One region of the Photobacterium angustum genome, then DNA from elsewhere that is predicted to be linked to it. Evidence: predicted binding sites of a transcription regulator. Region 1 holds the regulator's gene; each other region holds the start of a gene.
The links. The regulator CRP, encoded in region 1, controls carbon source genes, mostly activating them, when cyclic AMP is high. The targets are predictions, from matches to a motif close to TGTGANNNNNNTCACA.

Region 2: a site for CRP is predicted at 1,623-1,638, ahead of typA (translational GTPase TypA). Genes of this name have one in related genera too.
Region 3: a site for CRP is predicted at 1,071-1,086, ahead of deoD (purine-nucleoside phosphorylase). Genes of this name have one in related genera too.
Region 4: a site for CRP is predicted at 1,769-1,784, ahead of udp (uridine phosphorylase). Genes of this name have one in related genera too.

Annotation. Positions count from the first base shown of each region.
Region 1 is NZ_MSCJ01000001.1:2,670,208-2,673,393, forward strand. It holds gene BTO08_RS12110 (phosphoribulokinase) at 1-8, shown strand, start outside; gene BTO08_RS12115 (OsmC family protein) at 79-483, opposite strand; gene crp (cAMP-activated global transcriptional regulator CRP) at 866-1,498, shown strand; gene BTO08_RS12125 (DUF3859 domain-containing protein) at 1,557-2,378, opposite strand; gene BTO08_RS12130 (hypothetical protein) at 2,676-2,858, shown strand; gene BTO08_RS12135 (DUF1338 domain-containing protein) at 2,914-3,186, opposite strand, start outside.
Region 2 is NZ_MSCJ01000002.1:179,963-183,148, forward strand. It holds gene typA (translational GTPase TypA) at 1-1,519, opposite strand, end outside; gene glnA (glutamate--ammonia ligase) at 2,099-3,186, shown strand, end outside.
Region 3 is NZ_MSCJ01000003.1:327,873-331,058, forward strand. It holds gene BTO08_RS16150 (Y-family DNA polymerase) at 1-94, opposite strand, end outside; gene BTO08_RS16155 (S24 family peptidase) at 91-798, opposite strand; gene deoD (purine-nucleoside phosphorylase) at 1,212-1,922, shown strand; gene tsgA (MFS transporter TsgA) at 2,007-3,170, shown strand.
Region 4 is NZ_MSCJ01000001.1:770,762-773,947, forward strand. It holds gene BTO08_RS03270 (zinc/cadmium/mercury/lead-transporting ATPase) at 1-1,549, shown strand, start outside; gene udp (uridine phosphorylase) at 1,944-2,711, shown strand; gene BTO08_RS03280 (hypothetical protein) at 2,862-3,186, shown strand, end outside.

The sequences.
Region 1 (3,186 bases):
TCAGTTAAGTCAGCACAAAACCAAAATGAATAGAAAAAAGGTTGGCGTAAACACCAACCTTTTTCATCTCAATCAATATTAGGCAGTGATGATTTCATACGAATGAGTCAACTTAACCTTTTCACCAATCATCAAGCATACAGAGCAATATTTCTCTAAAGAATCAGCAATGCTGTTAGCCACTAAGGTTTCATTTAAATCAAAACCTGAAACGATAAAATGCAAATTGGCTGTGGTAAATAAACGTGGAGCTTGCTCTCGACGCTCTGCTGAAATAAGAACTTCACAACCCACAATATTTTGCACCTGGGATTGTAAAGCACTGACAACATCTACTGAGCTACACCCTCCCGCCGCCATTAATACCAATTCCATCGCACTTGGGGCTTTATCCCCTCCATTACCATCCATGACTACACTGTGACCAGAGCTTGATTGACCTAAAAAGGTCATATCTTCTACCCATTTTACTCGGGACTGCATCGCTTAATCCTTATTCAAACGCCCAATAATTGTCTCTAGTTTTATTGATATAATAATGAATGTAAATCCTAATTCTCCGCATTAATAACAACTTTTTTCCTCTCTAAAAATCGTCGTAATAATCTTTACTTATCACACTGCTTAAAATTATCTCGCCGCATTGTGATCCTGTGCACAGTTATCCATATGAAATGAACGAATCTACTAGATCAATATCAAGAAAAAGGCGTAGAAAAAGGATACACTCTAACTTATTCAAGTTAGCTTGCAGCCCAGCGGCTGAATGGATACCCTGTCAGTAGGCAGTTTTTTTTCTCATGATAAAACTTAGAAGAAAAGAGACCAATGCTGTTGGGCAACAAATGCAGAGGAAGTTAGTAATATGGTTCCAGGTAAACCGCAAACAGATCCAACTTTAGAGTGGTTTCTTTCCCATTGTCATATTCACAAGTACCCATCGAAAAGTACGCTGATCCACGCAGGTGAGAAAGCAGAAACGTTGTACTACATTGTGAAGGGTTCTGTTGCTGTACTAATCAAGGATGAAGAAGGTAAGGAGATGATCCTTTCTTACCTAAACCAAGGTGACTTTATTGGTGAGCTTGGCTTATTCGAAGAAGATCAAGAGCGTACTGCTTGGGTTCGTGCGAAAAGTCCTTGTGAAGTAGCAGAAATTTCATTCAAAAAATTCCGTCAGTTAATTCAGGTTAACCCTGATATTCTGATGCGCTTATCTGCTCAAATGGCAAGTCGCCTACAAGTGACAAGCCAGAAAGTAGGTGATTTAGCATTCTTAGACGTTACAGGTCGTATCGCACAGACATTGCTAAATCTTGCAAAACAACCAGATGCAATGACGCACCCTGATGGCATGCAGATTAAGATCACTCGTCAAGAAATCGGTCAAATTGTTGGCTGTTCTCGTGAAACAGTGGGTCGTATTCTGAAAATGCTTGAAGAGCAGAACTTAATTTCTGCTCACGGTAAGACGATTGTTGTTTACGGTACGCGTTAATTTTTAACGTCTTTAGCCGTACAAAAAGCCGCACACTGTTGCGGCTTTTTTCATTTTCTTACCCTTTCAAACAAGTATGAACCTGCTTTTTATCAAGCTTTGCTTCGTTAATTCTGGCGCTATGCATGCAGTAAAAAAAGTAGCTAACATACTCTTTCATCTCTTCTTTCGCAGAAATAATTTCATCACCACGCCCCATTTGTTTAAGCGCTATCTGCTGGCACATGCTGTTATAGCGACTTAAGGTTTGGTTACACTCCTCAGTAGAACTAAACTGCAAGCAACGTTTAGATTTAGCTTTATCACAAACAAGCGCATCACCATTTTGACCTAACCATGAACGAGTACTATTCAGCATGAATGCAGTTTCAAAAGTGTTTTTTAAAGATTGATTTAACTGCTCATGATTAGCGACCGTAAACTCACGTTTAGCAACGACCTGATCTTTATACAGCAATTCAAATACCCAAGAACCACTGACTAATTCATAAGGTTCTGAAAACTGCCAAAGCGCCAAGTTTTTATCGTGTTTGTACATGGTATCGGACCATGTTGATACCGTCGTTGCTTGCTTCGTTGCTGGGTTTATCAGTTTAGGATGCGTCATACGCGCTGTAATAGGAAATGCCGTTTTTGATTTCATCTCATCACTGGCGCCATCAGGGATCTCTATTGCATAACGAAACCCGATATATTGCCCAAGTTTCGGGGTCACTAATTTAGTACTTGCCTTTACCGTATAAACAGCCCCATTTTGGGTGATCACACCACCTTCTGAAATCGTCACCTTAGGTACATTGTTATCCACTGAAGATAAAGAACTACATCCGGTCAATGCTAACAATAACAGCCCTACTATTGTGATCCATCTAAGATTCATATTACTTCCACCTAATCCAAAAGCATTGAAGAAAGAAATACTTATTGATAACTTTCTAACTAAAACAAAGCATTAGATAATAAAGCAATGTGACATTTTTGATGTACCGATAAGATCACAAATTAGCAATTACATGCAAAATAAAATCGCTAAAAGGAATGAGTAATGCTTTAACAAATAATTCATCAATCCCATTCAAACTTTGTGTCTTTTATGAGAACAATTAATTTGTATTGCTCAAATTAAGTGCTACATTCTGCGTATGAATGGACTTTCTTTTTCTCGCGGTAATGGAATATGGATATTGAACGTTTTGCCCCGAATAGCTACACCACTGTACCTGGCGCTATCGCTCCTCAACCTACAACTATTGAGATGACAGGCTTTAGTGACCGTCGTTGTTATTTAGAACAGCAGACAGGTTTACGTCGCTGTCCTGCTGAAGACAGTGGTATTTGGGGATCCCCCCTCGACAATTAACAGATTCAAAAAAAGCAGCCAAATGGCTGCTTTTTTAATGCATCGCTTACATCATTCAAGAGTTATAAGTACTCTCAAAGATCTTATCAGCCGAAGCTTCAACAAACCCGCTATAAATCTCACCATCAGGCTGCAAATAACGTTTAGCAAACTCATAAAACCCACCAGAGACCAGCATCTCACCATCAGAAAACGTGACCATGACTTTATCAGCCATGGTTGCTGATTGCTCTAGCATCACAGTAGGATCGCCTTTTACCGCACCGCCTGCCTGATTAATATCAAAACCACTCGATTCAAGAAAATGGTTCACTTCAGAAATTTCATT
Region 2 (3,186 bases), on a different contig from region 1:
TAAACAATGCATAAGTCAGTGCTTTACCTGTTGCGTTAGAAATCAATACACCGTTGTTACGTTGACCGATAGTACCGCCCTTGTGAGGACCGTAGTGATCAAACGTATGGTAAAGAAGACCTGAACCTGAAGTCAGTGTCATAAACTCAGTTTGGAAACCGATAAGACCACGAGAAGGCATCATGAAGTCCATGCGAACACGGCCCTTACCATCTGGTGCCATATCAGTTAGCTCACCTTTACGAAGACCGATGTTCTCCATGATACCGCCTTGGTGCTCTTCCACCACGTCGATAGTCACAGTTTCAAACGGTTCCATTAGCTGGCCGTCTTCTTCTTTGATGATAACTTCAGGACGTGATACTGCTAGCTCGTAGCCTTCACGACGCATGTTTTCGATCAGGATCGATAGGTGAAGTTCACCACGACCTGATACGCGGAATTTATCTGGGTCAGTTGTTTCTTCAACACGTAGTGCAACGTTGTGTACTAGTTCTTTTTGAAGACGCTCTAGGATGTTACGTGAAGTAACGAACTTACCTTCTTTACCAGCAAACGGAGAGTTGTTTACTTGGAAAGTCATGGTAACTGTTGGCTCATCAACAGAAAGCGGCGTTAGTGCTTCAACACAGTTCTGATCACAGATAGTGTCAGAAATCTTAAGCTCGCCAAGACCTGTGATTGCAATGATGTCGCCCGCTTTCGCTTCTTCAACTTCATGACGCTCAAGACCTAGGTAACCTAGAACTGTACCTACTTTACCGTTACGCTTAGAACCGTCAGCACCTACGATAGTTACTTGTTGGTTAGCTTTCACTGTACCACGAGTAATACGAGCAACACCGATAACACCAACGTAAGAGCTGTAATCTAGCTGAGAGATTTGCATCTGTAGTGGGCCATCAACGTCCACTGAAGGCGCTGCAACGTTATCAACGATAGATTGGAACAATGGTTCCATGTTCTCGCCAGTTTCGCCTTCTTCTAGTGTTGCCCAACCGTTTAGTGCTGATGCGTAAACCACTTGGAAGTCTAGCTGTTCGTCAGTTGCACCAAGGTTATCGAATAGGTCAAATACTTGATCCATAACCCACTCAGGACGTGCACCTGGACGGTCAATCTTGTTGATTACAACGATTGGCTTAAGACCGTATGCAAACGCTTTTTGCGTTACGAAACGTGTTTGAGGCATAGGGCCGTCAACTGCGTCAACGATAAGCAATACAGAGTCAACCATAGACATGATACGCTCTACTTCACCACCGAAATCGGCGTGTCCAGGGGTATCTACGATGTTGATGCGGTAGTCATTCCAGTTGATTGCTGTGTTCTTAGCAAGAATGGTAATGCCACGCTCTTTCTCGATATCGTTAGAATCCATCACACGTTCTTCGGCTTCGCCGCGACCCTCTAACGTGCCAGACTGCTGTAGAAGTTTATCAACCAGGGTAGTTTTACCGTGGTCAACGTGAGCAATAATTGCGATATTTCTTAATTTATCGATCGATTGATTAGACATTAGTTTCACATTCACTCAGAACATGCAGCATCTTCACTAGAGGCTACTTGATTAAAAAAACGGCTCATAATTTAACAGATTTTACGCCAAAACCCACGAAATATGTGATTTATATCACCAGCTTTTTTATGACCATGCTCTAGAGCCGCATTTTTACTCGCTTTTTGGCCTAATTTTATTTTTTTGAACCCTTCTATTCAGGCCATAAATACCCTCTTAACCTTGCTTTCTCACTCCTTACGGATAAAAAACATCATTAAAGGTACACAGCTCTCATTTAACAATAAAAAAACACTTTTTTAAGGATATTATGAATTGACAATAATTTTTAACATCGCGATAGTAAGCATGTTCTATTATTGTTAATGACACGCCACCGCACCAAAATGGTGCATACGTGCATCAAGATAGTGCAAAAATGGATTAATTAAGCTTTAGCAATGCGTAAAAACCGCATTTTTAAAGCTTTTAAAAATTGGCATGGTTTTCGCTTAAGAACATTCAGATCTGCTCATTCTCAGAAATGAGCAACACTAGATTTGCGGCCATGCCCTTATATAACACCGGAGGTTACTCAAGATGTCAGTAGAAAACGTACTAGCGCTGATCCAGGAAAATGAAGTTAAGTTTATTGACCTACGTTTTACCGATACAAAAGGTAAAGAACAGCATATCTCGATCCCATCTCATCAAATTGATGCTGATTTCTTCGAAGAAGGTAAAATGTTTGATGGCTCTTCAGTTGCAGGTTGGAAGGGTATCAACGAATCAGACATGGTAATGATGCCTGACGCGTCAAGCGCGGTACTAGACCCATTCACTGAAGATGCTACGCTAAATATCCGTTGTGATATTTTAGAGCCAGCAACAATGCAAGGTTACGACCGTGATCCTCGCTCTATCGCGAAGCGTGCAGAAGAGTTCATGCGTTCAACAGGTATCGCAGACACGGTTCTTATCGGTCCTGAGCCAGAATTCTTCCTATTTGACGATGTTAAGTTTAACACTGACATGTCAGGCTCTTTCTTCAAGATTGATGACGTAGAAGCAGCATGGAACACAGGTTCTGATTTCGAAGGCGGTAACAAAGGTCACCGTCCTGGCGTTAAAGGTGGTTACTTCCCAGTAGCACCTGTTGATTCATCACAAGACATCCGTTCTGCTATGTGTTTAATCATGGAAGAAATGGGTCTAGTTGTTGAAGCTCACCACCACGAAGTAGCAACAGCAGGTCAAAACGAAATCGCAACACGTTTCAACACGCTAACAACAAAAGCAGATGAAATTCAGATCTACAAGTATGTAGTTCATAACGTTGCACACGCATTTGGTAAAACAGCAACCTTTATGCCTAAGCCACTAGTAGGTGATAACGGTTCTGGTATGCACGTTCACCAATCACTAGCAAAAGACGGTGTAAACCTATTCTCTGGTGATAAGTACGGCGGCCTTTCTGAAATGGCACTTTACTACATCGGTGGTATTATCAAGCACGCACGTGCAATCAACGCATTTGCTAACCCAGCAACGAACTCATACAAGCGTCTAGTTCCAGGCTTTGAAGCTCCAGTAATGCTAGCTTACTCTGCACGTAACCGTTCAGCGTCGATCCGTATTCCTGTAGTACCAAGCCCTAAAGCACGTCGTATCGAAGTACGTTTCGGTGA
Region 3 (3,186 bases), on a different contig from region 1:
CTGCTGTTACTAATAACGGGGTATTTCTTAGGGCGGGCTTGTAGGTAATGCAAGATTCGGCGTAAAAACGGGTGCCATCAAGTAAGCAAATCATAAGGTAACAGGGCGGTGTAATCGTAGGCTGTAACGCACTACGCCGTGTAAGCGGGTGTAGTCGTCTTGGTTTATTTTTTGTGGCTTAAAGCTGGGGTTATCTGAATACAGGGTTCTGCTGTGTAAGTTCACGCGCTTTACAACAAGATCGTTGTTTAATGAAAGTACGATAACGTCTTCGTTCTCAGGGTTGAGGTGGCGCTCTAATACCAGTATGTCGTGGTCCCAAATGTACGGCAGCATGGAAAGCCCAGCTGCACGGCACAAGATGGTGGAGTGCTCTTGGGTGATCACCAGTTGGTGTAGGTCGAGTTCGGTTAAGTCATGGTGCCATGGTAATAACGGCGGTTGCCTGAAGTGATGGATGGAAAGAGTGATCACGCCTATTACGTGTAAGTCGTCCCACTCTTTGCCTGATACGGCAATGTGTTGGCATAGCAGGCTCCAACGTGCGATGTGGTTGTCGCCGTGTTGCTCAAATACAACAAGATCGCTGCTTAGGGGCTGTAAGGCACTGTCTATGAGTAGCCAATCCCCTTTGGCGATCCCTAGCTTTTTGTAGGTGCTATCGGCGCTCATTATCCGCATAGATGAATGGCTGTGTACAAACATGGTTTGTAGATTTAGCGATTTTTTCCGAAAGCGAATAGTGGGGTTTTCAAAGCCGGTGATCCCCGCTTGTACGTAAGTGTTAAGTGTAATCATGGCTAAAAATACTGTATATATATACAGTTTATTTTAGAGGTGTTTTGGGTGAGATTAGATTTTTTAGGTTAAAAATCTATTGATTGTTCTGTTATTAGTGTTTTTTATGTGTAAAAAGTACACATAAATTGGTGACCAAAACTGTGGGTATCACCTTCCTTCCAAAGTCTAATGTTCTCACAACTTTGAATGAGCATATCGAACATTAAATACTTCGTTATATTTTTGATGCAGCCAGTAACAAGCTGAGAATTTGTACCGTCACTTATACTTGTGATCTATGTAACATTGATGCGCTAAGAGTATAAATGATGAAATGAATTTGAGTGGTGAGACTTTTAAACCGGACATTTGTCCTGAAATTCTGCTGTTCGTTCTCTTTATGATGAGCCTGTCAAAAACAAGAGGAAACCATTATGACAGCTCATATCGCAGGTACTGCAAAAGACTTTGCTTCAACTGTAATCATGCCTGGTGATCCATTACGTGCAAAATATATTGCTGAAACATACTTAGAAGATGCAAAGCTTGTTACCGATATTCGAAATATGTTGGGGTATACCGGTTATTACAAAGGTCAGCGTATTTCTGTAATGGGACATGGGATGGGTATTCCATCAATGGTTCTCTATGGTCATGAATTAATTAATGATTTTGGAGTAAAGCGTATTATTCGTATTGGCAGTATTGGCGCGACTCAAAAAGATGTACATATGCGTGATGTCATCTTAGCGCAAGCTGCGGGTACAGATTCACCGACTAATGCCAAACGCAGCAGTGGTTATCAGATGGCTACGTCAGCGACTTTTGAGCTGTTGCATAATGCTTATATGTCAGCGAAAGAAAAAGGGATTGATGTCAAAGTAGGGAATATCTTTACTGGAGATTTATATTACGATCCAGATGAGGACTTAATCTCAGCGTTAGAGCGCTTTGGTGTTTTAGGTGTGGATATGGAAGTTGCAGGCTTATATGGTTTAGCTCATCAATTTGGTATTGAATCATTAGCCATTCTGACGGTATCGGATCATTGTATTACGGGTGAGGAAACCACTGCAGAGGAGCGTCAACTTTCATTCAATAATATGATTGAAATTGCTTTAGAAACAGCCATTAAAGCTTAACGTTTCCGCGATTACTTATTGTGAGGGCTGAGTTTCAGCTCTCTATCTTTAAGAACATCCCTCTACACCCTCTTGGAGTGAATGATGAAAAATAAAATAACACTCACCGCGATAAGCTTTTTAGCCAATTTTATTATGGCTGGCTTTGCAACCCAGTTTGGTATGTTAGTCGAGCCAATAGCAAATACCTTTAATGCAAATGTAAACGAAGTTGCATCTATTTTTTCATTACTGAATGGCGGTGCGCTTGCAGGTACGATAGCGGCATTTTTCTTAATTGAAAAAGTCGGCATAAAGCGTATGACGATACTTTGCTACGGGGTCATTTCAGCTGCTGCATTAAGCTTATATATTGTGCCATCATTGTTTATTGTAATGGTATGCATGACGGTTATTGGCTTCTGTGGTGGTGTAGGGTTATGTATTGCTGGCACCATTGTTGTATCTGTCTGGAAAGATAAAATTCAGAGCACCATGCTGGTTGTTCAAGACGCTACATTTAATATTGCAGGGGTCGTGTTCCCACTTATTACGACTTATGCGCTTACTCATGCAATGAATTGGAGTATCAGTTATTTAAGTGTTGGTGTCGTGGCATTGGCGACTATGTTTGTTGCTTTGTTAACGAATTTTAAACCGTGCCATGGTGAAACGGAGTCAGAGCAAGACGTTAAGTCAGAATGGAACTTTGGCATTATTAGTGGTGGCATTGGTTTATTTCTGGGTATGTTAGCGTTATATACCTTCCTTACTTGGGCACCGATGTTTGTGAAGGAAAAGTTTGATATACCATTCGAGCAGGCTGGGCACATTATTACACAGTATTGGTCAGCAGCACTTGTTGGTGCACTAGTATCAACAGTTATTGTCTCTCGAATGAAAATTCAAACATTCTTACTCACAATTATTACTGCTGCCATGGTGATCACCAGCGCTATTGTAACGACAGACAATTTATCATGGTTGTCATACCTAACTTACGGTTACGGTTTTGTTTGTGCCGCGCTTTATAATTCATTTATTGCTTATGGTGTATCATTTGTTCGTAATGCAAGCAGTAAAAACGTGTCTTATATCTTAATCAGCGGTAGCGCTGGTGCCATGTTTAGTCCTGCAATAAGTTCACTATTCCAAAGTGTTATTGGAACTCAATCGGTGATGTACGCGATTCCATTTATTTACGCTATCGTTGTGGTTATGCTAATAGTACTAAGAAAATTTAATGCTGTTGAACATTGTCGCGCATAATATTTGGGATAAGAAA
Region 4 (3,186 bases), 1.9 Mb from region 1:
TGTAAAAGCGTTAATGGACTTGGTGCCTGAAGACGCCAATGTCGTGTTGCCAAACGGTGAGAAGAAAAAAGTTCCAGCAAGCGAATTAAAACCTGGTGATGTGATTGAAGTTGTACCCGGCGAGCGTTTACCTGCTGATGGTCAAGTTTTAGATGTGGTTGCGAGTTTTGATGAAAGCGCACTAACAGGGGAATCTGTACCTGTTGAACGAACACCTGGCCAGAAAGTCATGGCTGGTAGCATGGCATCAGACAAAGTGGTTCGATTAACGATTGTGTCTGCGCAAGGTGAAAATGCGATCGACCGTATTCTTCATCTCATTGAAGATGCAGAATCACGCAAAGCACCGCTCGAACGTTTTATTGATAAATTCAGCCGCTGGTACACTCCAGCAATGATGCTACTAGCAACACTTGTTATCATTATTCCGCCGCTTGTATTTGGTCAATCATGGGATGAGTGGATTTATAAAGGTCTAGCGCTATTACTTATTGCCTGTCCTTGTGCACTTGTTATTTCAACGCCAGCAGCGATCACTTCAGGTTTAGCGGCAGCAGCGCGTCGCGGTGCATTAATCAAAGGTGGTGCAGCATTAGAACAGCTTGGTCATGTTGAAACTGTCGCGTTTGATAAAACCGGTACGCTAACGGAAGGTAAACCTGTAGTGACGGACTTAATTAGCTGGGATAACAATCCCGATCAATTATTACGTCAAGCAGCGGCTGTTGAATCCGGTTCGTTACACCCACTAGCAACAGCAGTGGTTAACCTTGCTCGAGAAAAATCATTACCTGTTGTTGAAGCTGAAAATCGTGAAGCATTAGCAGGCCGCGGTATTCAAGGTGTTACTGAAGGCGATAACTTTATGTTATGTGCTGCCGATCGCCTGCCTGAGCAAATTGTGTTGACTGGTAACCAGCAACAGCAAGCGTTAGATCTTGAAAGCGAAGGTAAAACGCTGGTGGTTGCCGTTCGTAATCAGCAAGCGATAGGTTTAGTTGCATGGCGTGATAATTTACGTAGTGATGCTTTAGAAGCGATCACTAAGCTGAAAAGCATTGGCGTGAATTCAGTGATGCTAACGGGTGACAACCCACGTGCAGCTGCTGCGATTGCTAAAGAAATTAATATTGATTTTCGTGCAGGACTATTGCCTGAAGACAAAGTGACAGAAGTTCGTAAGTTAAGTGAGCTACATTCTGTTGCCATGGTTGGTGATGGTATTAACGATGCGCCAGCAATGAAAACTGCAACAATTGGTGTCGCTATGGGCGGTGGTACAGATGTAGCACTAGAAACCGCTGATGCAGCAATTACCCATAACCGTGTTTCAGAACTGCCAGTGATGATTGAATTATCTCGTGCAACATTGAGCAATATTCGTCAAAACATCAGCTTAGCATTAGGTTTAAAAGCGGTATTCCTTGTCACAACCTTATTTGGTTTTACAGGGCTTTGGGTTGCAGTACTTGCAGACAGTGGCGCAACAGCGTTAGTAACACTGAATGCATTACGTTTATTACGCTTTAAACCGCAAAGCGAAAAGTAAAAACTAATTGCTCTGAGCATTAGTGATTAGTCTAAACGGCATGATACGAACAATGATGTATTGTTTGTCATGCCGTTTTTTTCGCTATGAGGCAGGAAAACAGAGTAAAGAGTACATGCGTGAGAAAACGATTTTTTGTGATTCCGGCAATAAGATATCGTTTACGTGTGATTCAAATCAGACTTTTGTGTAACAATTTTTTCAATTGCTTTTTGTTGATGTGACGATGCTCACTAAAAGTGGTTGAATCATTGGTTATTGTTACCACGTGTTTTTGATAGAGCATGTTGCAGTATGTTTGACTCTTTCTATCAAAAAATTGATTAAAATAGTAATAACTCATAAGAATCACTCTGAACCTACAACAGAGCTGTTTAAATTAAAGGGTAACATTATGTCTGATAATAAAGTCTTCCACTTAGGTGTTAATAAAGCTGATCTTAATGGTGCAGAATTAGCGATTATTCCCGGTGATCCAGCACGTGTTGAGAAAATTGCAAACTTAATGGATAACCCTGAGTTTTTAGCAAGCTCTCGTGAGTACACTGTATTTCGCGCTAAATTAGACGGTAAATCAGTGGTTGTGTGTTCAACGGGTATCGGTGGTCCATCAACCTCTATTGCTGTTGAAGAATTAGCACAGTTAGGGGTAACAACTTTCCTTCGTGTAGGTACTACAGGTGCAATTCAGCCTAACATTAACCCTGGCGATATGATTGTAACGACAGGCTCAGTACGTTTAGATGGTGCAAGTCTGCATTTCGCACCAATGGAATTCCCAGCTGTTGCTGATTTTGGTGTTGCAACGGCAATGAAGCAAGCATGTGATGACGAGCATGCTGTAGTACACACGGGTGTAACAGCATCAAGTGATACGTTCTACCCAGGTCAAGAGCGTTACGATACATTCTCAGGTCGCGTAGTTCGTCGTTTCCAAGGCTCAATGAAAGAGTGGCAAGAAATGGGCGTGCTTAACTTTGAAATGGAATCAGCAACGTTATTAACCATGTGTGCAAGCTCTGGTTTACGTGCAGGTTGTGTAGCAGGTGTTATTATTAACCGTACACAAAAAGAGATCCCAGATCACGCAACGCTAAAAGAAACAGAAGCGAAATCAATTAAGATCGTGGTAGAAGCTGCACGTAAAATGTTAGCTGAATAAGATTTAAGTCTTAAAGTGTTATATTAGAAAGCCGCTCTTAGGAGCGGCTTTTTTTATAAATATAAAAACGTTTAGTTACAAAATAAGTTAATAAAGTATTAGATTATTATTATAAAATAAATCATTAAAATTTAATGGTTTTTACTTTATATGAATGACAATTTTAGAATAATGATCTTGATATTATTATGTAGTATATCTTTTTATTCGGGTGTTTATTCTAGTTCTACTGATTTTAAGCTTTGGGGCTTTTTTGTTGATATAGGAACATTATTGTCAGGATTTGGTTCTATTGGAGCTGTATATTTAGGTATACAAGTTATGAATGTTTGGAAAAAACAGATAACTCATACTAAATTATTTGAACAAGATTGTAGCTTTCTTGTAGAATTTAAAAGCTTTCACAGTGCAATGTGTCTTTTTACTTATTCGATATATGATCATACAGACAGCATTCATAATCAGGCATCATATT